One region of the Streptomyces sp. NPDC029956 genome, then DNA from elsewhere that is predicted to be linked to it. Evidence: riboswitches for the same ligand, from Rfam matches in the RefSeq annotation. Region 1 holds a riboswitch; each other region holds the start of a gene.

What was found. A riboswitch is a leader RNA that binds a small molecule or an ion and turns the genes downstream of it on or off. The one in region 1 is predicted to bind ZMP and ZTP.
Region 2: it holds a riboswitch for ZMP and ZTP, as region 1 does, so the genes downstream of both, ACZ4XX_RS38795 (serine hydroxymethyltransferase) here and ACZ4XX_RS17145 (phosphoribosylaminoimidazolecarboxamide formyltransferase) in region 1, are expected to answer to the same signal.
Region 3: it holds a riboswitch for ZMP and ZTP, as region 1 does, so the genes downstream of both, ACZ4XX_RS12425 (bifunctional 5,10-methylenetetrahydrofolate dehydrogenase/5,10-methenyltetrahydrofolate cyclohydrolase) here and ACZ4XX_RS17145 (phosphoribosylaminoimidazolecarboxamide formyltransferase) in region 1, are expected to answer to the same signal.

What each region holds. Positions count from the first base shown of each region.
Region 1 covers NZ_JBVHZJ010000018.1:83,476-90,994, reverse strand. The annotation lists gene ACZ4XX_RS17150 (esterase/lipase family protein) at 248-1,507, shown strand; gene ACZ4XX_RS17145 (phosphoribosylaminoimidazolecarboxamide formyltransferase) at 1,882-3,033, opposite strand; ZMP/ZTP riboswitch at 3,073-3,157, opposite strand; gene ACZ4XX_RS17140 (Hsp20/alpha crystallin family protein) at 3,703-4,158, shown strand; gene ACZ4XX_RS17135 (CBS domain-containing protein) at 4,617-5,270, opposite strand; gene ACZ4XX_RS17130 (MBL fold metallo-hydrolase) at 5,267-6,424, opposite strand; gene ACZ4XX_RS17125 (zinc-dependent alcohol dehydrogenase family protein) at 6,600-7,519, shown strand, end outside.
Region 2 covers NZ_JBVHZJ010000094.1:11,009-18,527, reverse strand. The annotation lists gene pdxR (MocR-like pyridoxine biosynthesis transcription factor PdxR) at 1-967, shown strand, start outside; gene ACZ4XX_RS38820 (hypothetical protein) at 987-1,904, opposite strand; gene ACZ4XX_RS38815 (hypothetical protein) at 1,996-2,295, shown strand; gene ACZ4XX_RS38810 (glutathionylspermidine synthase family protein) at 2,310-3,494, shown strand; gene ACZ4XX_RS38805 (polysaccharide deacetylase family protein) at 3,506-4,201, opposite strand; gene rocD (ornithine--oxo-acid transaminase) at 4,293-5,501, opposite strand; ZMP/ZTP riboswitch at 5,626-5,716, shown strand; gene ACZ4XX_RS38795 (serine hydroxymethyltransferase) at 5,790-7,067, shown strand; gene ACZ4XX_RS38790 (hypothetical protein) at 7,186-7,519, opposite strand, start outside.
Region 3 covers NZ_JBVHZJ010000012.1:92,573-100,091, reverse strand. The annotation lists gene ACZ4XX_RS12440 (SNF2-related protein) at 1-268, shown strand, start outside; gene ACZ4XX_RS12435 (SWIM zinc finger family protein) at 265-1,653, shown strand; gene ACZ4XX_RS12430 (hypothetical protein) at 1,634-2,398, opposite strand; gene ACZ4XX_RS12425 (bifunctional 5,10-methylenetetrahydrofolate dehydrogenase/5,10-methenyltetrahydrofolate cyclohydrolase) at 2,921-3,775, opposite strand; ZMP/ZTP riboswitch at 3,804-3,912, opposite strand; gene ACZ4XX_RS12420 (GAF domain-containing protein) at 4,004-5,344, shown strand; gene exaC (acetaldehyde dehydrogenase ExaC) at 5,389-6,912, shown strand; gene ACZ4XX_RS12410 (EF-hand domain-containing protein) at 7,465-7,519, shown strand, end outside.

The DNA.
Region 1 (7,519 bases):
CCCGCCGGCTGGGGCGGGTCGTGTGTGGTCGCATGACGGCACCCTCGTCACGTTGACGCCTCTGCCTCGTCAGGTCGGCCTTCTGGCGGTGGCGCCCTGCGCACGAGGGGCGCGCGGGAGGGAGTGAATAGGGCTGATTCGTGCCCGGGAGAGTGATCTCGCCGGATTCTGTTGGGGCGCGGGTGCTCGTGTCGGGACGATGGCTGTGTTCGGCATGATCGCCGCGGCACAAGGGAGACGTCGAAGTATGTCCAAGCCTGTCGTCAATATCTGGGGTACCCCTCCGGGGTCCGAGCGCGCCTCCGTGCAGTCCGCCCCCTGGGACACCAAGTGGGATCTGCGCACCCCGACCGCCAGCGGAACCGCGTGGGTCTTCAGGTCACCCGGCGAGGAAGTCCTCAAGCGACCGGTGATCCTCGCCGACGGCTTCGCTCCGGCAGGAACCAACGTCGACATCCTGTACGACGGCCTGGAGAACGGGGAGTACCCGTTCGTCTCCACGCTGCGCCAGGCCGGCTTCGACGTCATCGTCCTGGGCTTCACCGACCGCACCGCCTCCGTCCTCGACAACGCCGAGGTCGCGATCCAGTGCATCAGGCGGACGCTCGCCGAGCGCGAGGGCAGCAGCCCGCTGACGGTGGGCGGCTTCAGCATGGGAGGCCTGGTCACCCGCTACGCCCTGGCCAAGATGGAAAGCAACATGGAGCAGCACGAAACCTCCACCTACCTCTCCTACGACACCCCGCACCACGGCGCGTGGCTGCCCCTGGGAGTCCAGGCGCTCGCCCACTTCGTGAAGGCCCACTGGGGGGGAGGCGAAGACCAGCAGCTCTTCAACCTCTACTCCGACCTGATCAACAGCTCCGCCGCACGCCAGATGCTGCGCTGGCACCTCGCAACGGGAACCAACACCACCCTCGACGTCGCCGCCGGCCAGGACAAGGCACGGACCGACTTCCTGGACGCACTGGAGCAGATGGGCGACTGGCCCCAGAGGCCCCGCCTGCTCGGTGTCGCCAACGGAACGGGCACCGGCGTCGGGAACGACATCCCCGCCGACAGCTCCGCGATGGACGCCTCCGGTCCTGAGCTGGCGGCGCAGCTGCTCACCCAGGGCGAGGGGCGCCAGACCGTCGCCCGGATGCAGAAGGGGGGCCAGGATGAGGTCTCGATCAACACCACCGGCTTCCCCGAAATCGACGGCGCTCCCGGTGGTCTCTTCCCCGAGCTCCTCGGCGGCGCCTCCAACTTCGGCGTGGCCGCATTGCTGGCCAACGTCATCAACCACCCCGACACGTCGGAACTGACCTACAACACGTCGACCTTCGTCCCCACCATCAGCGCCGTCGCATCGGCCGACATCGCCAACCACGACGCCCTCTACAGCAAGGTCGACCGGGAGCGCAGCGAGCTCCACGACTTCCTCTGCGCCACCACCAACGAAGGCCACACCGTCATGACCCGAGAACTCGGCGAGTGGATCGTGACCAAGCTCAAGGACGCGTAGCCCCAGCCGGAACTCGAATACGCAGCCTGAAGGGGTCTGCGGCCCGAGGGCCGCAGACCCCTTCTGCGCACCGACGCCGTCGCACCAGATTCCCATGGTCACGTGTTGCGACGATCGCTGGAATCCGCCCCCCCCGGGGGCGGGGCACAGTCCGTCACGTGCGCGGCGTGGAGCGCTCCGGGATCGCCGCCGGGCTGGCGCTCCCCGCGGTGCTGGTGGCGGCGGACCACGTGCGGCAGGGGGCCGACGGTGGTGGTGTGCGCGGACGAACCGCAGCCGGTACGGGCCGGGCGGCGGGAGCGTGGACGGTGACGGGCCGCCGGATGGCGGGCCTCGGAGGGGCCCTCCTCGCGGAGGGAGGGGACGGGGAGGGCTCAGTGGTGGAACAGCCGCAGGCCGGTCCGGGCGAGGGCGATGCCGAACTCGCGGCAGGCGTCCTCGACATCGCCGGAGCGGATCGAACCGCCGGGCTCGGCGATGCTCGTCACCCCGTGCCGGCGGGCGTGGTCGACGTTGTCCCGGAACGGCAGCGACCCGTCCGACACGAAGGACACCCCGGTGAGCTTCGCGAGCCAGGCGGCCCGCTCGGCCGCGTCCAGGGTGCCGGGCTCCGTCACGACCGCCTCGCGGAAGCGGGCGCGCTCGTCGTCGGTCAGGTCGCCCTCGACGAAGCGGACCTGCCAGTTCACCCGGTCCTGGCGGCGGACGCCCGGCCGGAACTCCAGCGCCTGCGCCAGCGGGTGGCGGCGCAGCCACCAGGTGTCCACCTTGCCCCCGGCCAGCCGGGTGCAGTCCACCCGGGACTGCTGGCCCGCCCCGATCCCCAGGGTCTGGCCGTCCCGCACGTAGCAGACCGAGTTGGACTGGGTGTACCGCAGCACGGCCAGGCCGAGCAGCAGGTCGCAGCGGGTCTCCGTGGAGAGCGCGCCGACGTGCACGTCGGCCAGCACCTCCTCGGAGAGCTCGACCCGGTCGCGCTCCTGGACGAGCCGCAGCCCGAAGACGTCCCGGGACTCCTCCGCCGGCGGCTCGAAGGCCGGATCGGCCTCCATCACCAGGAAGGCGCCGTTCTTCTTCCTCGCCAGGACCTCCAGCACCCCGGGGGCGTACCCGGGGGCCACGATCCCGTCCGAGACCACCCGGGTGAGGAACTCGGCCAGTTCCACGTCCACCTCGTGCGAGACGGCCACGAAGTCGCCGTACGAGGACTTCGGGTCGGCGTCCCGGGCGCGCAGGTAGGCGCTGGTCAGCTCACCGACGGTGCGTGCGTCCACGTCGTGGAGCCGGGCGGTCGCCTCGTCGACCGGGCCCGCGAGCGCGGCGCCGGCGGGGGAGACGTGCTTGAACGACGCGGCGGCCGGCCGGCCCAGGGTCCGCGCCGCCTCCCGCACCAGCTGCCAGGAGTTGAGCGCGTCGAGGAGGTTGATGTACGAGGGGCGGCCCTGGAGCAGCCGGAGCGGGACCCGCTCCGGGTCCACCGGTACGGCCCTGGCCGCCGCCTGCTGGGGGTTGATTCCGTAACGCATGTCCACGCCGGGTCTCCTCGGGGTGCTGGGGAGGCTGGGGGAGGACGCCCAGGCGGTCGGCGTCGGATCCGGGGAGGGGCCGCTTCCCTGTGGTGCTCCACTCTCGCCAGTCACGACCGGGGGCGATCGTAGCCCCGCCTGCCGAGCACCGGCAACGCGCGTTCGAACAGCGGGCGTTCACCCCTTCTCCCGGGCCGGTCGCGCCCGGCCGGCCTTCCGCCTCCCTCATGCGGCTTCGACCGGCGGGCCATGAGCCCGGGGCCACCCGCAGCAGCCCGATGAGATCCGCGATGCGTTCGGCTCTCCTGTCAGACATCACGGTCAGCCTTCTCCGGTCGGGCGGGCAGGGCCACTCTCGGCGCCCCCGACGGCAGCGGTCCGTCACGCACTGCTCAGGGGCACTGGAGCGGTCGAGGCCTCCGTGACTCGCTCGTGCGGCTCCGGGTCGGGAGGGGGGTGGTGGCTCGCGAGCTCCTTGAAAGACCGCCCCCTGAGGCAGGGGGGCCGACCGGTCCCTTCACGGAGCGGACCGTTCGGCCCTCCTCGGCGGCCCGTTGGGCACTCCACCGTGCGAGGGCACGGCGGAAAGGTGGGTTACGGAGTCGGCCTCGGCTCCTCATCCGTTCGCGGGATCAGACGAGTCCCAGGACCACGGACCAGGAGGGAACGATGTCCGGAAGCAAGGTGGAACGCAGGCGCAGCCTCTTCCCCGACTTCAACGACCTGTTCAACAGCGAGTTCCCCGGCCTGCCGGGATGGCGCCCCGCCACGGCCGCCCACTCCATCCCGGTCGAGATGTCCACCGGCGGTGGCGAGTGCGTGCTGCGGGCAGAACTGCCCGGGATGGACTTGGAGGACATCACCATCACGGTCGACGACGATCTCGTCACGGTGAGTGCGGAGCACAGCGGGAGCGAGCAGGACAAGGAGCATTCGGAGTTCCGTTACGGAGCGTTCCGCAGGACCGTGCGCCTTCCGGCGACGATTCCCGCAGATGGTGTCGACGCCTCGTACAAGGACGGCATTCTCACCGTCCGCGTCCCCATGCCCGACGAGGAGACCACGCGCGGGCGGACCATCCAGGTCACGCGAGGAGGAAGCACCGCCCAGGGTGAGACCTCGTGAATCCGCAGCGAGTTCTCGTCGCCTACGGCAGCAACGGCCCGCAGCGAGTGCTCGTCGCCTACGGCAGCAACGGCGGTGGCGGCCCGGACGTGGCGCTCACGGCGCCACCGCCGGAATCGCCGACGAGATCGGCCGGACACGGCAGGCCGACGGTATCGACGCGGTCGTCGTGCCGGCCGAGACCGTCACCGACGTCAGTGACCACGACGGAGTCGTCCTCGGCGGAGCCGTCTACGCCGGGCACGGGGACGGCGGAGCACGCCGGCGTGCCCGGCGCGATGCCGAACGGCTGCGGGACCGGCCCGTGTGGCTGCGGAGCTCCCGAGCCCGGCGACGAATGACCACGCCGAGGCCGACCAGGGTTCGGCACACACGCGCTCCGTCTTTCGACGCCGGCGAGCCGTTGCTCGCCGACCACCCGGAACCGCGGCCGGTCCGCGCCCGCCCCGCACCGGGGACTACACCTCGGAGTCGGCGGTGAGCTCGCACCGTACGTCCACCACGCCTTCGACCGCTCGTGTCAGTCGTGCTGCGACGGGGACCAGGGAACTGTCGCGGACCCGGCCGGACAGGATGACGACGCCTTCCTCGACGCGGACGTCGATCCGGTGGTGACAGGAGGGGAACAGATGCTCGACGACGTCATGGCGAACCTCGGCCGCGAGGTCCTCGTCCGGGCGGAGGAACACCTTCAGGAGGTCGGATCGGCTCACGATCCCCTGGAACGTGCCGCGTGTGTCGACGACCGGCAGCCGTTTCACGCCGTGGGCGGCCATCAGGCGGGCGGCCTGCGGCAGGGTGGCGTCGGGGGCGACGGTGATCGCGGGCGAGGTCATCAGATCCGCCGCGCGTCGGGATCCGGCCTTCGCCGTGGCACCGAGCCGCCGCATCTGCTCGATGAGCCCGAGGCGGTGGTCGTGGAACTCCTCCTTCAGGAGCAGGTCCGCCTCGGAGACCACGCCCACGACACGGCCCTCGCCCTCGACCACCGGTACGGCGGTCACCTTCCACCGCTCCATCGCGGCGACGATCTCCTTGAACTCCGCGCCGGGCCGCACGGCGACGACCTTCCTGGTCATCACATCGGCGACGGTGAACGGCTGGGTGCTCATTGCTTTCTCCTCACCGGGCGCAGGCCAGGGGTTCCGCGCCCACGCAGGGCATCAGGTCGTCGATGCGCGGCTGCGGGCCGACAGGATCCCGCGTGCCATCGCCGTGGCGAGGCGTGCGAGCACCGCCTCGCCGAGGCACCGACCGGTTTCGCCTCCGGTCCTTCTCCCCGAGATCCTGGCGCAAGGGGCAGCTGAGCCCCGAGCCGTTCCAGGCGGCACGCGCGCAGCTCCGCCGAACGCTCGGCCACCGCGTCCTGGTAGACGTCGAGGGCGGCGAGGGCCATGGGGCTGTCCACGTACACGGGGACCGATCGGGGCAGGATGCCGCTCTCGCGCAACCGGGTCAGTTCGTGCAGGACGACCTCGGTGCGGTCGATCGCGAAGGAGGGGATGACGACGGTGCCGCCCCTGGTGACGGTCCGCTCGATCACTGCGGCGAACTCCGTCCGTGCGGACTCCCGGTCGTGCCGCCGGTCGCCGTACGTGGACTCCATGAGCAGAACGTCCGCGCCGGAGAACGGCTCCGGCGGCAGCAGCAAGGGGTGCCCTGGTCGGCCCAGGTCCCCGGAGGCGGCCAGGGTGTGCCCGTCCTCCAGGGTCAGGTGCGCCCACGCGGACCCGAGGATGTGCCTGCCGTGGTGGAGCCTCAACCGGGCGCCGGCCATGATCTCCACGTCCTCCCCGACGGGGACCGTGTCGAAGAACGCCAGCGTCTTCTCCACGTCGGAGTCGTCGTACAGCGGCTCGGCCGGACGGTGTCGGGACCAGCCGTGTTCGTTGGCGTGCCGGGCGGCCTCCATCTGGAGCCGCGCGCTGTCGCGAAGCACGATTCCGGCCAGCCGGGCGGTGTGCGCGCTGGTCAGGATCGGTCCCCGGAAGCCCTGCCGGACCAGGCGCGGCACGTAGCCGCAGTGGTCCAGATGAGCGTGGCTGACGACCACGGCGTGGATGTCGGCGGCGTCGCGGGCGAACCGCTCCCAGTTGCGGCGACGCAGGTCCGCGAAACCCTGGAAGAGACCGCAGTCGAGGAGGATCCGCGCATGGTCGCTCTCGACGAGGAACTTGCTGCCGGTGACCGTGCCCACGCCGCCCAGGAAACTCAGCAGAGCAGGTCGCAGGTCGGTGGGAGCCGGGTTCGGGGCTGCCTCGGACATGGCCGGCCCTCCTTCGGAACGTGATCCGGACTCCACGCTCGCATGGGTGGCGGCCGGGTCGCGAGAGCCCGACCGGCCCCTCCTCTGGGCCGATCGGCACATGCGTGGTCCTGGGCCGACGGTCGAGCCTGGACGAGGGAACACCCGAGTGCGCGAGAGGAAGTGGGTGGACGCCATGAAGGCAGCCGTCTTCCATGGACCGGGCAGTGTCGTCTGGCAGGACGTACCCGATCCCGGGATCGGGGACCCCGGCGACGCGATCGTGCGGGTCGACGCCGTCACCATCTGCGGCACGGACCTGCACATCCTCAAGGGCGACGTGCCGGAGGTGACGCCCGGCCGTGTCCTCGGCCACGAGGCGGTGGGCACAGTGGCCGAGACCGGCCGGGACGTGCGCACCGTGCGGCCCGGGGACCGCGTCCTGATCTCCTGCATCTCGGCCTGCGGCCGGTGCCGCTTCTGCCGCGAGGGCCGCTACGGCCAGTGCCGCGGCGGGGGAGGCTGGGTCCTCGGCCACCTCATCGACGGCACACAGGCGGAGTACGTCAGGGTGCCGTTCGCGGACCTGTCCGTCCACCCGCTCCCGAACGCGGTCGACAGCTTCGACGCCGTCCTGCTCGCCGACATCTTCCCGACGTCGTACGAGGTGGGCGTCCTGAACGGTGCCGTCCGGCCGGCCGACACGGTCGTGGTGGTCGGCGCCGGTCCCATCGGTCTCGCCGCCATCGCCACGGCGGGCTTCTACAGCCCAGGACGGATCGTCGCCGTCGACCTCGCCGAGTCCCGGCTGGCCGCCGCCCGCAAGCTCGGCGCCGACGCCACCGCGACGGCCGACGAAGGCCCGGAGCAGCTGGTCGCGGATCTCACCGACGGTCTGGGTGCCGATGTCGTCATGGAGGCGGTGGGCCTCCCCGAGTCCTTCGAGATGTGCACGCGCATGGTCCGTCCCGGCGGGCGGGTCGCCAACATCGGCGTCCACGGCAAGCCGGTGGCCCTCCACCTCGAAGACCTGTGGATCAAGGACGTCACGATCACCACGGGCCTGGTCGACACCTCCTCCACCCCCATGCTGTTGCGCATGATGGCGGCCGGACG
Region 2 (7,519 bases), on a different contig from region 1:
GATCGAACTGCGCACCGTCCTCGCCGAGTACCTGGCCCGCGCGCGGGGGGTGTACGCCCGGCCCGAACGGATCGTCGTCTGCGCGGGCTTCGTGCACGGTCTGATGCTGATCGGGCAGGTCCTGCGGAGCCGGGGCGTCCGTGACGTCGCGATCGAGTCGTACGGGCTCGGCCTCCACGCCGACCTCCTCACCGGCGCTGGCCTCGGCACCCCGGTCCTGCCCTTCGACGAACGCGGCACCCGGGTCGAGGAGTCCGGCCCCCTCGGCCGGGCGGGAGCCGTCCTGATGACGGCCGCCCACCAGTTCCCGCTGGGCGGCGCCCTGCCCCCGGACCGGCGTGCGGCGGTCGTCGACTGGGCGCGGGCCTCGGGTGGTTTCGTCCTGGAGGACGACTACGACGGGGAGTTCCGGTACGACCGGCAGCCGGTCGGCGCCCTCCAGGGACTCGATCCCGAGCGGGTCGTCCACCTCGGCACCGCCAGCAAGTCCCTCGCCCCGGGGCTGCGGATCGCGTGGATGGTGCTGCCGGAGAGCCTGGTCGGCGAGGTCGTGGCGGCGAAGGGCGTCGTGGACTGGGTGTCCAGCGCGCCGGACCAGCTGGCGTTCGCGGAGTTCCTGGGCTCGGGGGCGTACGACCGGCACGTACGGGCGATGCGGCTGCGCTACCGGCGGCGCCGCGACCAGCTGGTGGCGGCGGTGGCCGCGCACTCGCCGGAGACGAGGGTCAGAGGGATCGCGGCCGGCCTCCACGCCGTCCTGGCCCTGCCGCCCGGCACGGAGCAGGAGGTGCTGCGGGCCGCCGCCTGGAACGGCCTCGCGGTCCAGGGCGTCAACCAGTTCCGCCGTCCGACGGTGCCGGCGACCCTGGACGGCCTCGTCGTCGGCTACGCGACGCCCCCGGACAGCGCCTGGCAGGGCGCCCTCCAGGCCCTGTGCCGGGTGCTCCCACAGGCGTCAGGAGCCTAGGCCCTGTCGGCGACAGGGCCTAGGAGGCGGCGTCCCGGCCCCGGCCGCCGGCCGTGCCGGAGCCCGGTCCCGAGGCCCCGCCCACGCCCGGTTCCCTCGCCCCCGCCTCCACCGTCCGCCCGGTCTCGTCGACCTCCGGCGGCTCGCCGAAGCGGGCCAGGGTCAGGGAGCCCGCCACGGCGATCGCGAAGCCGGTGACCGCGAGCCAGCCGAGGCCCTCCCGGGTGGTGTCGCCGAGCCAGGCCACCCCGATGATCGCGGGCCCGATCGTCTCGCCGAGCACCGCGCCCGCCGTCGCCGTGGTCACCGAGCCGCGCTGGAGCGCCGAGGTCAGCAGGACGAACGCGGCCCCGCCGCCCACCAGGAGCGCGTACCAGACCGGATCGGCGAAGTCGATGCCGTCGATCAGCCGGACCGCCACCTCCACCACCCCGAAGCCGAAGCCCGCTCCCAGACCGAGGACGAGGGCGCGGGGTCTCGCCGGCAGCCGCCCGCCCGCGACGCCGAGCAGCAGCACCCCGAAGGCGCAGGCGAGCAGCGCCCAGGGCAGCCACGGGGGGCCGTCCTGGTGGCCCTCCTTGCCGGAGGCGAGGGCCAGCAGCGCCAGCCCCGCGCAGACCACGCCCACCGCCGTCCACTCCACCCGGCTGAGCCGCACCCGCAGCACCCGGGAGGCGATGACCGCCGTGACCGCCAGGCTCGCGGCGAGGGCCGCGCCGACGACGTAGATGGGCAGGGTCCGCAGGGCCACGATCTGCAGGACGAACCCGAGGCCGTCCATGCTGAGGCCGGCGAGGTACCGCCACTGCCGCAACACCCGCCCCATCAGCGCGATGTCGACCCCACCCCCGGTCCCCGGTGTCGTGGCGCGGGCCCCCATCGCCTGGAGAACGGAGGCCGCGCCGAAGCAGACGGACGAGGCGAGCGCACAAATCATCCCGAGTAGCACGAAATGACTCTAGGCGCTGCGGCTGGAATTGACCGGCCTACACTGTGCGGTCGCGACTGCGAAGGGGAGGGCCAGGGACATGCGGAGGCTGAGGTCGAGCACGGTGGTGCTCGGCGGGATGGGTGTGCTCGCGGCGACGATCACCGCGTGCGGTTCCGACCCGGACAAGCGGTGCGTGGACCCGGTGACCCGGGAGACGCTGCCCAGCTACGAGTGCGAGAGCGGCGGCGGCAGCGACGACGACGACGGCGGCACCACCCACCGGGGCTCGTACTACTACGGCGGCTCCATACGTGACAACCGCGTGAGCGGCGGCAGCTTCGACATGAAGGCCGTCGACACCGGCGGCTTCGGCTGCTCCGGTTCCGGCGGCGGCTGAGAGAGGTCCGGCACATGCGACGGCACACCATCGAGCCCCGGCCGGGCTGGCAGGAGACGGTGGAGGAGCAGGGGCTCGTCTACCCGCTGACCCGCTACCCGGACGGTTCGCTGCGTCCGTACTGGGACGAGAGCGCGTACTACTCCTTCAGCCTGCCCGAGGTCGAGGCCCTCGAAGAGGTCGTCGAGGAACTGCACGCGATGTGCCTCGCCGCGGCCGCGCACATCGTCGAGCGGGACCGGTTCGCCGAGCTGGGGATCACCGATCCGAAGCTCGCGTCCCTGGTCGCCGAGTCCTGGCGGCGGCGCGCCGAACTCCCCTCCCTCTACGGGCGGTTCGACCTGCGGTACGGCGGCGGCGGCCCGGCCAAGATGCTGGAGTACAACGCCGACACCCCCACCTCGCTCGTGGAGGCCGCGAGCCCGCAGTGGTTCTGGATGGAGGAGCGCTTCCCCGGCGCCGACCAGTGGAACTCCCTCCACGAACGGCTCGTCGACGCATGGCGGAAGCAGGCCCGTCTGCTGCCTCCAGGCCCCCTCCACTTCGTGCACTCGGACGGCGACGAGCTCGGCGAGGACCTGATGACGGTCGCGTATCTGCGCGAGACCGCCCAGCAGGCCGGGCTGGAGACCGAGGCGCTCTCCGTGGAGCGGATCGGCTGGGACCGGCTCTCGCGTCGTTTCGTGGACGACCGGCTCCGGTTCATCCGCAGCTGTTTCAAGCTCTACCCCTGGGAGTGGCTGACCACCGACCGCTTCGGCCGGCACGTCCTGGACACCCTCGACAACGGCGGCGGCACCGGCACCACCTGCTGGATCGAGCCCGCCTGGAAGATGCTGCTCTCCAACAAGGCGCTCCTGGCGATCCTGTGGGAGCTGTACCCGGACCACCCCAACCTGCTGCCCGCCTACCTCGACGGGCCGCGTGAACTCGCCACGACCACCGGCTGGGTCGCCAAGCCGCTGCTCGGCCGCGAGGGCGCGGGCGTCACCCTGCACGAGGCCGGCACGGAGCCGTTCGTACGGGACGGGGAGCCCTGCTGCTACCAGGAGCTGGCCCCGCTGGCCGACTTCGACGGCAACCGGGTGGTGCTCGGCGCGTGGGTCGTCGAGGACGAGGCGGCGGGACTCGGCATCCGGGAGTCGGCGGGCCTCGTCACCGACGAGTACGCCCGCTTCCTCCCGCACGTGATCCTTTAGGGGCCTCCCGCCTACTCCGGGACGTAGTCCCTGAGCGGCGCCGGCCGCAGGCCCGCGGCCTCGGCCGCCGCGAGGGCCCGCGTCAGGTCCTGCTCCAGCGTCTCGTTGAAGTGCAGCAGGACGATGTCGCCGGCCTTGAGGGCCGGCGTCGGCGGGGTCCATCGGCCCCAGGTGGTGAGGTCGTACGTCCAGGTCACCACCGCCTTCGCCCCGCAGGCGCGGGCCGTGGCCCGGGTGGTCGCGTCGTACACGCCGTACGGCGGCCGGAGCAGCCGCGGGCCGTCGCCGAACCGCGCGAGGTGCCGGTCGCGCGCCCCGCAGACCTCCGCCTTCTGGCCGGCGGCGTCGAGGGTGGTCAGGTCCGGGTGGTCGACGGTGTGGTTCTCGACGCGGGAGGGGCCCTGGTTCAGCAGGGTGTGGAAGTAGCCGGAGTCGTACGAGTAGGCGCCGGGCAGCAGGAAGAGCGAGGCGGGCACCCGCCGGTCGAGCAGCAGCTTCGCCGCGGCGGGGTCGTGGAACCAGCCGTCGTCGATGGTGATGAAGACGACCGGGTCGGTGGTCTCGATGTGCGAGACCACCGGGACGGGCTCGGGCCAGGCCGCCCTCGGGGCGGCGTGCGCGGGTCCGGTGACCGCGCCGAGGAGCGCGAGGGGGACGAGGGCGGCGAGCGCGGCACGCACGGCGTGACGCAGGCGGAGTCTCGACATGGCGGCATCATTGGCCTAGACCAACTGTCGTGTCAATGGTCCGAGTTGCCTCGTCCCGGCCCGCGTCCGCCGTCCCCTCAAGCGGACTTCGTCACTCCTCCGACAGCACACCCCTCAGCTGCTCCAGACCCCAGTCCAGGTCCTCCTTCGAGATGACCAGCGGCGGCGCGATCCGGATCGTCGAACCATGGGTGTCCTTCACCAGGACACCCCGCTTCATCAGCTTCTCCGAGATCTCCCGGCCCGTGCCGTGCGACGGCGCGATGTCCACCCCGGCCCACAGCCCGCGACCGCGCACCGCCTCCACCGCCCCGCCGCCCACGAGCAGCCCCAGTTCCGCGTGCAGGTGCTCGCCCAGCTCCGCCGCCCGCTCCTGGTACTCGCCCGTCCGCAGCATCGCGATCACCTCCAGGGCCACCGCGCAGGCCAGCGGATTCCCGCCGAACGTCGACCCGTGCTCACCCGGCCGGAACACCCCGAGCACATCCCGGTCGGCGACCACCGCCGAGACCGGCACCACCCCGCCGCCCAGCGCCTTCCCCAGGATGTACACGTCCGGCACCACGCCCTCGTGCTCGCACGCGAACGTCCGGCCCGTCCGGCCCAGACCCGACTGGATCTCGTCCGCCATGAACAGCACGTTCCGCCGCCGGGTCAGCTCCCGCACCCCCGCCAGATAGCCCGCCGGCGGGACCAGGACACCCGCCTCGCCCTGGATCGGTTCGAGCAGCACCGCCACCGTGTTCTCGGTGACCGCCGCCTCCATCGCCGTCAGGTCCCCGTACGGCACGATCTCGAACCCCGGCGTGTACGGACCGAAGTGGTCCCGCGCCTCGTGGTCCGTGGAGAAGCCGACGATCGTCGTCGTCCGGCCGTGGAAGTTGTTCGCCGCCACCACGATCTTCGCGTGCCCGTCCGGCACGCCCTTCACCTCGTACCCCCACTTCCGGGCGGTCTTCACGGCCGTCTCGACCGCCTCCGCGCCGGTGTTCATCGGCAGCACCGCCTCCTTCCCGCACAGCTCGGCGAGCCGGGTGCAGAACTCGGCGAACCGGTCGTGGTGGAAGGCACGCGACGTCAGCGTCACCCGCTCCAGCTGCGCCTTCGCCGCGTCGATCAGACGCCGGTTGCCGTGCCCGAAGTTGAGCGCCGAGTAACCGGCGAGCATGTCGAGATAGCGGCGCCCCTCGACATCGGTCATCCAGGCGCCGTCCGCCGAAGCGACGACGACCGGCAGGGGGTGGTAGTTGTGTGCGCTGTGCGCCTCCGCCGAAGCGATCGCGTCTTGTGTGCTCGACACGGGATCTCCGTTCGTCCTGCGGGCTCGGGGGATGACCCCGACGAGGGGGTTGTGGCCCCTGTTTCTATCGTCGCTCGGATGCCGGACCGGGAAACCTCGCGCGCGGCGCGCCCGCTACTCTGAAAACACGCACGGCGACTGGCGCACGGGGAAGCGACCCCGGGGGAGCCGTGCGCGGCAGACCACACGAGACGCCGCCCGCCTGGGCGTCACGGGACCGAAGTCCCGGGTGGCGCCGCGCCTCTCACGCAGTGCCCCGGGGCCCACCGACGCCCGGAGGACACCACCATGACCACGCCGCAGCACCCGTCCACGCACCCCGCGCTCGCCGCCGCCGACCCCGAGCTCGCCGCCCTCGTCGGCGCCGAGGAACGTCTCCAGGCCGAGACCCTGCGCCTCATCCCCAGCGAGAACTACGTCTCCGCCGCCGTCCTCGAAGCCTCCGGCACCGTCCTCCAGAACAAGTACAGCGAGGGCTATTCCGGCCGCCGCTACTACGAGGGCCAGCAGAACATCGACCAGGTCGAGACCCTCGCCGTCGAGCGCGCCAAGGCCGTCTTCGGCGTCGACCACGCCAACGTCCAGCCCTACTCCGGCTCCCCGGCCAACCTCGCCGTCTACCTCGCCTTCGCCGAGCCCGGCGACACCGTCATGGGCATGGCCCTGCCCATGGGCGGCCACCTCACCCACGGCTGGGGCGTCTCCGCCACCGGCAGGTGGTTCCGCGGCGTCCAGTACGGCGTCCGCCAGGACACCGGCCTCATCGACTTCGACGAGGTCCGCGACCTCGCCCTCAAGGAACGCCCCAAGGTGATCTTCTGCGGTGGCACCGCGCTGCCCCGCACGATCGACTTCGCCGCCTTCGGCGAGATCGCCCGCGAGGCCGGCGCCGTGCTCGTCGCCGACGTCGCCCACATCGCCGGCCTGATCGCGGGCGGCGCCCACCCGTCCCCGGTCCCGTACGTGGACGTCATCTCCACGACCACCCACAAGACCCTGCGCGGCCCGCGCGGCGCCATGCTGATGTCCCGCGAGGAGCACGCCAAGGCCCTCGACAAGGCCGTCTTCCCCGGCCTCCAGGGCGGCCCGCACAACCAGACCACCGCCGCCATCGCCGTCGCCCTCCGCGAGGCGTCCCTGCCCTCCTTCCGTGACTACGCCCACGCCGTCGTCGCCAACGCCAAGGCCCTCGCCGAGGCGCTCCTGGCCCGCGGCTTCGACCTCGTGTCCGGCGGCACCGACAACCACCTGATCCTGATGGACCTCACCCCCAAGCAGGTCCCCGGCAAGATCGCCGCGAAGGCCCTCGACCGGGCGGGCATCGTCGTCAACTACAACACCGTCCCCTACGACCCCCGGAAGCCGTTCGACCCCTCGGGCATCCGCATCGGCACCCCCTCCCTCACCTCCCGCGGCCTCACCACGGAGCACATGGACCAGGTCGCCGACTGGATCGACCGCGGTGTCGCGGCCGCCGGCACGGGCGACGAGCAGGCCCTCGCCGCCGTCCGCGCGGAGGTCGCCGACCTTCTGACCGCCTTCCCGGCCCCGGGCCTCCCGGTCTGACCCCCGCGGCGGCGCCCGGGCGGCCAACCCCAGGGGCGGCCCGGCCGGGCCCGCCCTGTCGGTCCAGCCGCTCGGGCCCGCCCTGCCGGTCCAGCCCGCTCGGGGCCGCCCCCGCCCGTCAGCCGCCGACCGACTCCGCCGTCCGCCGGGCCTCCTCACGGTCCGGTATGCCCTCCAGACGGAAGGTGAGCGCGCCCCCGTTCCTCGTCCAGAGGAGCGTGGGGCCCGCGGTGCGGACCTCATGGGTCCAGGCCGAGCCCGTCCCGTCCGTCATCGGGAACGTCAGCAGATGCGGCGCCGCGAACCAGTACCCCTGCGCGCCGTCCGGAAGATCGACCCACTCCGGCTGCGTCCGCACCTGCTTGGCGAAGCCGATGTCCAGCCGCGCCGGGAACTCGTCCAACCGGACGGTCCGCTCCCCGTCGCGCCAGCACAGACTGATCACCGCCCGG
Region 3 (7,519 bases), on a different contig from region 1:
TGTCGTGCACTACGACCGCTGGTGGAACCCGGCCGTGGAGGCCCAGGCCACCGACCGCGCGTACCGGATCGGACAGGACCGCCCGGTTCAGGTGCACCGGCTCATCGCCGAGGGGACGATCGAGGACCGGATCGCGACCATGCTCGACCGCAAGCGGGAGCTGGCGGACACCGTCCTCGGGACCGGCGGGGACACCCCGCCGGAGCTGACCGAACTGACCGATGCCGAGCTGGCGGAGCTCGTACGACTGCGGGGTGACGCGCGATGAGCGGATACGGACACGAGGGCGACGAGCGGACGTTCGCGGCGCTGCCGCCCACGCGGGGTGGGTCCTTCGCCAGGACCTGGTGGGGCCTGGCGTGGCTGAAGGCCCTGGAGGACACCGCGCTCGACGGCCAGCAGCTCAAGGCGGGACGGCGGCACGCGCGCGCGGGAGCGGTGGGCGCCGTGTCGGTGCGGCCCGGTCGCATCACCGCGGTGGTGAAGGACCGCGACGGCACGTCGTACCGCAGCGACGTCCTGGTGCGCGAGTTCTCGGAGGAGGAGTGGGAGCGGCTCCTGGACCTCGCCGTCGACAGCGCGGGACACATCGCCGCACTCCTCGACCGGGAGATGCCGCCGCACCTGGTCGAGGACGCGGCTGCGGCCGGGCTCGAACTGCTGCCGGGGATCGGCGATCTCGACCCGAAGTGCGGCTGCGAGGCGTGGGACCACTGTCCACACACGTCGGCGCTCTGCTACCAGGTGGCCCGCCTGCTCGACGAGGACCCCTTCGTCCTGCTCCTCATGCGGGGGCGCGGCGAACGCATGCTCCTGGACCAGTTGCAGGCGCGCAGCGCCTCGCGTGCCGCGCGCGGCGGGCGGGGCTCGGCCGACACACCGGACGCGGACACGGTCGACGGCGCCGGAGGGATGCCGGGCGTGTCGGCCGAGGAGGCCTACGCGGCGGGGTTCCTCGTGCCGCCGCTCCCCGTGCCGCCGGCCGCTCAGGACGTGCCGGGGCGGTCGCCGTCCCTGGACACGGAGACGGAACCGGAGCCCGGGGTGGACCCGGCGGCCCTGGAGTTCCTCGCGTCCGACGCGGCGGGCCGCGCGCACCGGATGCTGGTGGAGGCGCTCTCCGTCGGGGCGTCGGCCGGCGGAACGTCGCTCCACGGCAGCGCCCCGGCGCCCGTGGCTCCGTCGGCTCCGACAGCTTTGAAGGCTGTCACGGCTCCGCTGACGGTCGCTCAGGACGCGGTGCGGCTGGCGTCGGACTCCCCCGTGCCGTGGATCACGGCGCGGCTCGCCGCCGGCTCGGGCCGGACGCGGGCGGAGATGGAGGTCGCCACGCGCGCGTGGGGCTTCGGAGGCGCCGCCGCCCTCGCCGTACTGGAGGAGGAGTGGACGCCGGACGCCGAGGCGCTCGCGTGGGCGGGAACCCGGCTCACGGAGGCCTGGGAGGACGACGAGCGCCCGACCGTGCGACGGTCCGGCGGCGCGCGGTGGACGGTGGTGGGTGCGGACGCACAGCTGCGGCTCGGCGAGGACGGGCGCTGGTGGCCGTACCTGAAGTCGGGTGCCCGCTGGTCCCCCGCCGGACCTGCGGACCGAGATCCGGCGACGGCGCTGGCGACTGCCTTCGCCGCCGGTCCTACTGGAGTCGACGGCTGAGGGTGCCGCCCCCGGTGGAGGGGGCGGCCAGGCTGCAGGCGACAGCGTCCGAACCGAGGAGGTAGCTCGTCCGGTACGGGTACTGGACGAAGGTGGTCCAGCGCGTGCCGAGCGGCTGCCGCGCCGCCTTGCGGCGCAGCGGTTCGCGGCAGAGCAGTGCGGCCGCCTCGCGGATCCCCGTGTCCGTGGCATGGCGACCGGTGAGGCGGAGCCGGGTGACGAGTTCGGCGTGGTGCGGCGTGTCGCAGGAGCGCCGGAGTGCGGTGCCGGGCGCGCCACGGTCGATGTCGAAGCAGTCACCGACGCGCAGCGCCTCGAAGGAGACGGGGCGGGACGAACCGCCACCCCCCGTCGTGGGGCGGGTCGGCCGGGACGTGGCGCTGGCGCCGCCGGTCCGGGAGGGCGTCGCGGACGCGACCTCCCGGGGGTCGACGGTCAGGTGCGGGGAGGCGGTACGTGTCGGCGTGGCGTCCGAGGTCACGGCGGCTGAGGGCGTGTCGGTGGGAGAGGCGCCGGTCGCCCCGCCGTCGGGCGTCCGCGTGTCCGTCGGTCCTCCGCCACCCGGCGGGGTGGCCTCGGCACGGTCGTCGCCGGAGATGACGGGTGACGGCGCGCCGACCTGGTCGCTTCCGGGCCGCTCGGCCGTGGACACGCCCTGCTCGGTCCCGCCCTGTTCGGTCCCGCCCCGTGCGGCGACGAACGCGGTCGCCACGAGCCCGGCGACGAGCAGCGGAACGAGCGGCACGCCGAACCGACGGGCACCCCGGGCGGCCGGCCCGGGCCGGGGCGCGCCGAGCCGGGCGATGCGGGGCGACCACCCGGAGTCGGAACCGGAATCAGAACCGGAATCGGAACCGGAATCGAAGCCAGGCCGTGCGGCCGGGACAGAGCAGCTCACCGGGCTCGTACCGGAGACGTGCCGCGGCCCCGGCTCGCCGAGCGAGTCGGACACGCCGGACGCGCCGGAGACGGAGGACGGGACGAGCGGGCCGGCTGCCGCATGGGCCGCCTCGATGGCCACATTCGACACATCAGACATATCCGATGTTTCAAACGATCTGGGCTCATCGGGCGAGTCGTGTACGCCCGGTCGGCGGTCCGGCGACGGGGTGGCGTGGGACGGGTGGGGCACAAGGTCAAGATTCGCCGGTCGGCGGCTCCGCGGCCACCTTTTTAGGGGCGCGGGGAGCGGCCTGTACAGAAACGTGACCATCGCCGACCGCGATCCCGCCCGCCGCCCCGTCCGCCGCCCCGTCACGAACCGGTCCTACAGGCCGAGCTGGCGCTCCGCGCCCTCGACGGTCTGGGCGAGGAGCACGGCGATGGTCATGGGGCCGACGCCACCCGGAACGGGGGTGATGAGGGAGGCGCGCTCGGCGGCCGAGGCGAAGTCGACGTCGCCGACGTTGCCCGGGTTGTAGCCGGCGTCGATGACGACGGCGCCGGGCTTGATGTCCGCGCCCTTGATGAAGTTCGGCTTGCCGACGGCGGCCACGAGGATGTCGGCCTCGCGGACCACGGAGGAGAGGTCCTCGGTGCGGGAGTGGCAGTAGGTGACGGTGGCATCGCGGCCGAGGAGGAGGAGTCCGGCCGGCTTGCCGAGGATCGCGCTGCGGCCGACGACGACGGCGCGCTTGCCGCGGATGTCCACGTCGTACGCGTCGAGGAGGCGCATGATGCCGCCGGGCGTGCAGGAGACGAAGCCCGGCAGGCCGAAGCCCATGGCGGCGAAGGAGGCCATGGTGACGCCGTCGACGTCCTTCTCCGGGGCGATGGCCTCGAAGGCGGCACGCTCGTCGATGTGCGGGCCGACGGGGTGCTGGAGGAGGATGCCGTGGACCTCGGGATCCTCGGAGAGGGCCGTGATGGCCGCGACGAGTTCCTCGGTCGTCGTGGTGGCGGGCAGCTCGACGTGCTTGGAGCGGATTCCGGCCTTCGCGCAGCGGTTCTGCTTCATCTTCACGTACGTGACCGAGGCCGGGTCCGCACCCACCAGGACGGTCGCGAGACACGGCGTGACTCCGGTGCGACGGGTGATCTCTGCGGCGCGGGCGGCGGTCTCCTCGACCGTGCGGCGGGCGAGGGCCGTACCGTCCATGAGCGTGGCGGTGCTGGTGGACATGGCAACTCCTGGGCGTCGTCTCAGACAGGTGGTTCGCCCAGGCGCACGGCATCGGTACGGTCGCGCCGTTCGAGCACGCCCCCGCCGGGCCGCTCCCCGGTGGTGATCCACCTCAAGCGCCAGTCACGGCCCGAGCCCTACTGTACGTGAGCGTTCGGGGGCCGGTCCCGGACAGGGTGCGCGGGAGCGGCGCCCAGGCGCTTGTCGACCGCGCCGTCGCGCATCACGATGAGCGCGACGGGCCGGGACGACCTCGACGAGGAGGCCGAGTTGAGCGAAGCGTGGGTGGCCGGACGGACGAAGAAGGCGGACGGGACGGCCCGCGGCGGCGGGGAGACGAGGCCGGCGCCCGACGTCCTTGCCGAGGCCGCCGGCTCCCGGCAGGTCCGGCCGCTGGTCGCCGCGTCGTGGCGCCGTTCCGCACGCGCGCGCGTGAGTCCGGACGGAGCGGCCCGGGTGGAGCTGGACGAGGACGAACTCGCCGACGTCCGGGACGGCCATCCGCTGGCGCAGGCGATGCCGGTGATCCGTGAACTGATGGGGGCATACGCGACGGACGGGGAGCATCTCCTCGCGGTGTGCGACGCGGCCGGCCGGATGCTGTGGGTCGAGGGCCACGCGACCACGCTGCGCAAGGCGCGGAGGATGAACTTCGTGGCCGGTGCACGCTGGTCGGAGGCGGCGGCCGGGACGAACGCGCCGGGCACCGCCCTCGCGGTCGACCGGCCGGTCCAGGTGGTCGCCGCCGAGCACTTCCGGCACCCGGTGCGGGCCTGGACCTGCGCCGCCGCCCCCGTGCACGACCCGCGCAGCGGGCGGATGCTCGGCGCGGTCGACATCACGGGCGGGAGGCGGCTCGCGCATCCGCACAGTCTCGGGTTCGTCCAGGCCGTGGCGCGGGCGGCGGAGTCGCAGCTCGCGCTGCTCGGGCCCGCACCGGAGACGGGCAGGGTGAGCCTCGCGGCGCTCGGCCGCGACGAGGCGTTGCTGTCGCTCGGCGGCCGGCGGGTCCGGTTGAGCCGCCGGCACAGCGAGATCCTGGTCCTGCTCGCGCACCGCCCGGAGGGAATCGGCGGCGATGAGCTCCTCACCCTGCTCTACGAGGACGAGTCCGTCACGCCGGTGACCCTGCGGGCGGAGCTGTCGCGGCTCCGGTCCCTGCTGGGGCCGGACGCGCTGCGCTCGCGCCCGTACCGGCTGGCGTGCGGGGTGGACGCGGACTTCGAGGCGGTGGACCGGCGGCTCGCCTCGGGGGCCGTCGCGGCGGCGGCCGGGGAGTACGCGGGCCCGCTCCTGCCGGCCTCGCTCGCCCCAGGGGTCGTACGGCTGAGGGAGCGGCTCACGGGCCGACTGCGGGCGGCGCTGGTCGACCGGGGTGATCCCGGGCTGCTCGCGGACTGGGCGTACAGCAGCTGGGGCGAGGACGACCTGGTGGTCTGGCGTGCGTTGTGCGCGGCGGTTCCGGCGCCTCGACTCCCGCCCGTACGCGCGCGCCTCGACTCACTGGAGGCGGAACTGTCCGCCGGTGCAACGGTCTTGCAACGTCCGGGGCCGCACACTCGCCGGTGAGCGCCGGTCAGGGACGGCCGGCGCGTCCCAGGGAGGCCAGGCCCATGACCCGTTACGCCGCACCCGGTACCGAGGGCGCACTCATCTCGTTCGAGGCACGTTACGACCACTGGATCGGCGGCGCGTACGTCGCTCCGGCGCTCGGCGGCTACTTCGAGAACCCCAGCCCGGTCGACGGCCGCCCCTTCACGGAGGTCGCGCGCGGCACCGCGGAGGACGTGGAACGCGCCCTCGACGCGGCGCACGCGGCGGCCCCGGCGTGGGGGCGGACGGCGCCGGCCGACCGCGCGGCCGTCCTGCTGCGGATCGCGGACCGGATGGAGAGCAATCTGGAGGCGCTCGCGGTCGCGGAGAGCTGGGACAACGGCAAACCGGTCCGGGAGACACTGGCCGCCGACATCCCGCTCGCCATCGACCACTTCCGCTACTTCGCGGGGGCGCTGCGGGCCCAGGAGGGCACGCTGAGCGAGATCGACGACGACACCGTCGCGTACCACTTCCACGAGCCGCTGGGGGTGGTCGCGCAGATCATCCCGTGGAACTTCCCGATCCTGATGGCGGTCTGGAAGCTGGCGCCGGCGCTCGCCGCGGGCAACGCGGTGATCCTCAAGCCGGCCGAACAGACCCCGGCCTCGATCCACTTCTGGCTCGGCCTGGTCGCGGATCTGCTTCCGCCGGGCGTCCTGAACATCGTCAACGGCTTCGGCGAGGAGGCCGGGAAGCCCCTCGCGTCCTCGCCGCGCGTCGCCAAGATCGCCTTCACCGGCGAGACCTCGACCGGCCGGCTGATCATGGGGTACGCCTCCGAGAACCTGAAGCCGGTGACGCTGGAGCTCGGCGGCAAGTCGCCGAACATCTTCTTCGACGACGTGTGGGCGGCGGACGACGACTTCCGCGACAAGGCTCTCGAGGGCTTCACGATGTTCGCCCTCAACCAGGGCGAGGTCTGCACCTGCCCCTCGCGCGCACTGGTCCAGCGAGGCCACTACGGCGAGTTCCTGGAGGCGGCGATCGCCCGCACGGAGAAGATCGTCCCGGGCCACCCTCTGGACACCGACACGATGATCGGCGCGCAGGCCTCGGCGGAGCAGCTGAGGAAGATCGTCTCCTACCTGGAGATCGGCCAGAAGGAAGGCGCCCGCATTCTGACGGGTGGCCAGATCGTCGAACACGGAGGCGATCTGGCGGGCGGCTACTACGTCCAGCCGACGATCTTCGAGGGCGACAACCGCATGCGGGTCTTCCAGGAGGAGATCTTCGGCCCGGTGGTGGCGGTGACGTCCTTCACGGACTTCGACGACGCCATCAGCACGGCGAACGACACCCTGTACGGCCTCGGCGCCGGCGTCTGGACCCGCGACACGAACACGGCCTACCGCGCGGGCCGCGCCATCCAGGCGGGCCGCGTCTGGACGAACTGCTACCACGCCTATCCGGCCCACGCCGCCTTCGGCGGCTACAAGCAGTCGGGCATCGGCCGCGAGACCCACCGCATGATGCTGGACCACTACCAGCAGACGAAGAACCTGCTGGTCAGCTACTCCCCTAAGAAGCTCGGCTTCTTCTGAGTAACAGAGAATGGTACCTGACCTGCACAAACGCCAGCAGACGCTGGCCGCCGTCGCCCCCCGTAGCCGGCAGGAAAGCCTGTGACACCTGGCTTCGAGTCCGTATGGCCGGGCGTCCGCGCCCACGACCGGCAAGGTCGAAGTCATCACGGAAGCACGGTCACAGCCACATCTCGAGATCGGCATCACTGCGCGAAGTTCCCTTGGGTGTCATGGGGAGCAGGCCACCGGCGCCCTGCTCCCCTGCCTCCGTGCCGGCCGCCGAGGAGGCACGTCCAGCTCTGCGCCAAAGGGTTTCGCGGTGGGGCTGCCGCCGGTCCGACCCGGCGGTCCGCCCGTCGAGCCGGACACTCGCGGGGGGAAAGAGAGGTGGGCGGCCTCGCCCGGATCGCAGGCGTCCGGTCCGACCCACCCGGACTGATTGTCAGGGAACTCACTCCTTCCGGTAGCGGAGACCGCCTCACCGTCACGCCTCTCTCCCAGCACGGTTACGTAGAAGCACTCATTGCGCCAGGCCCGGGATCGACGGGCCGCTGAAGACAGGTGACGGAAATGCGAACTGAGGCCGCCAAGCGGGTCGAGCTGGTCTTCTCCCTCTTCGACGCCA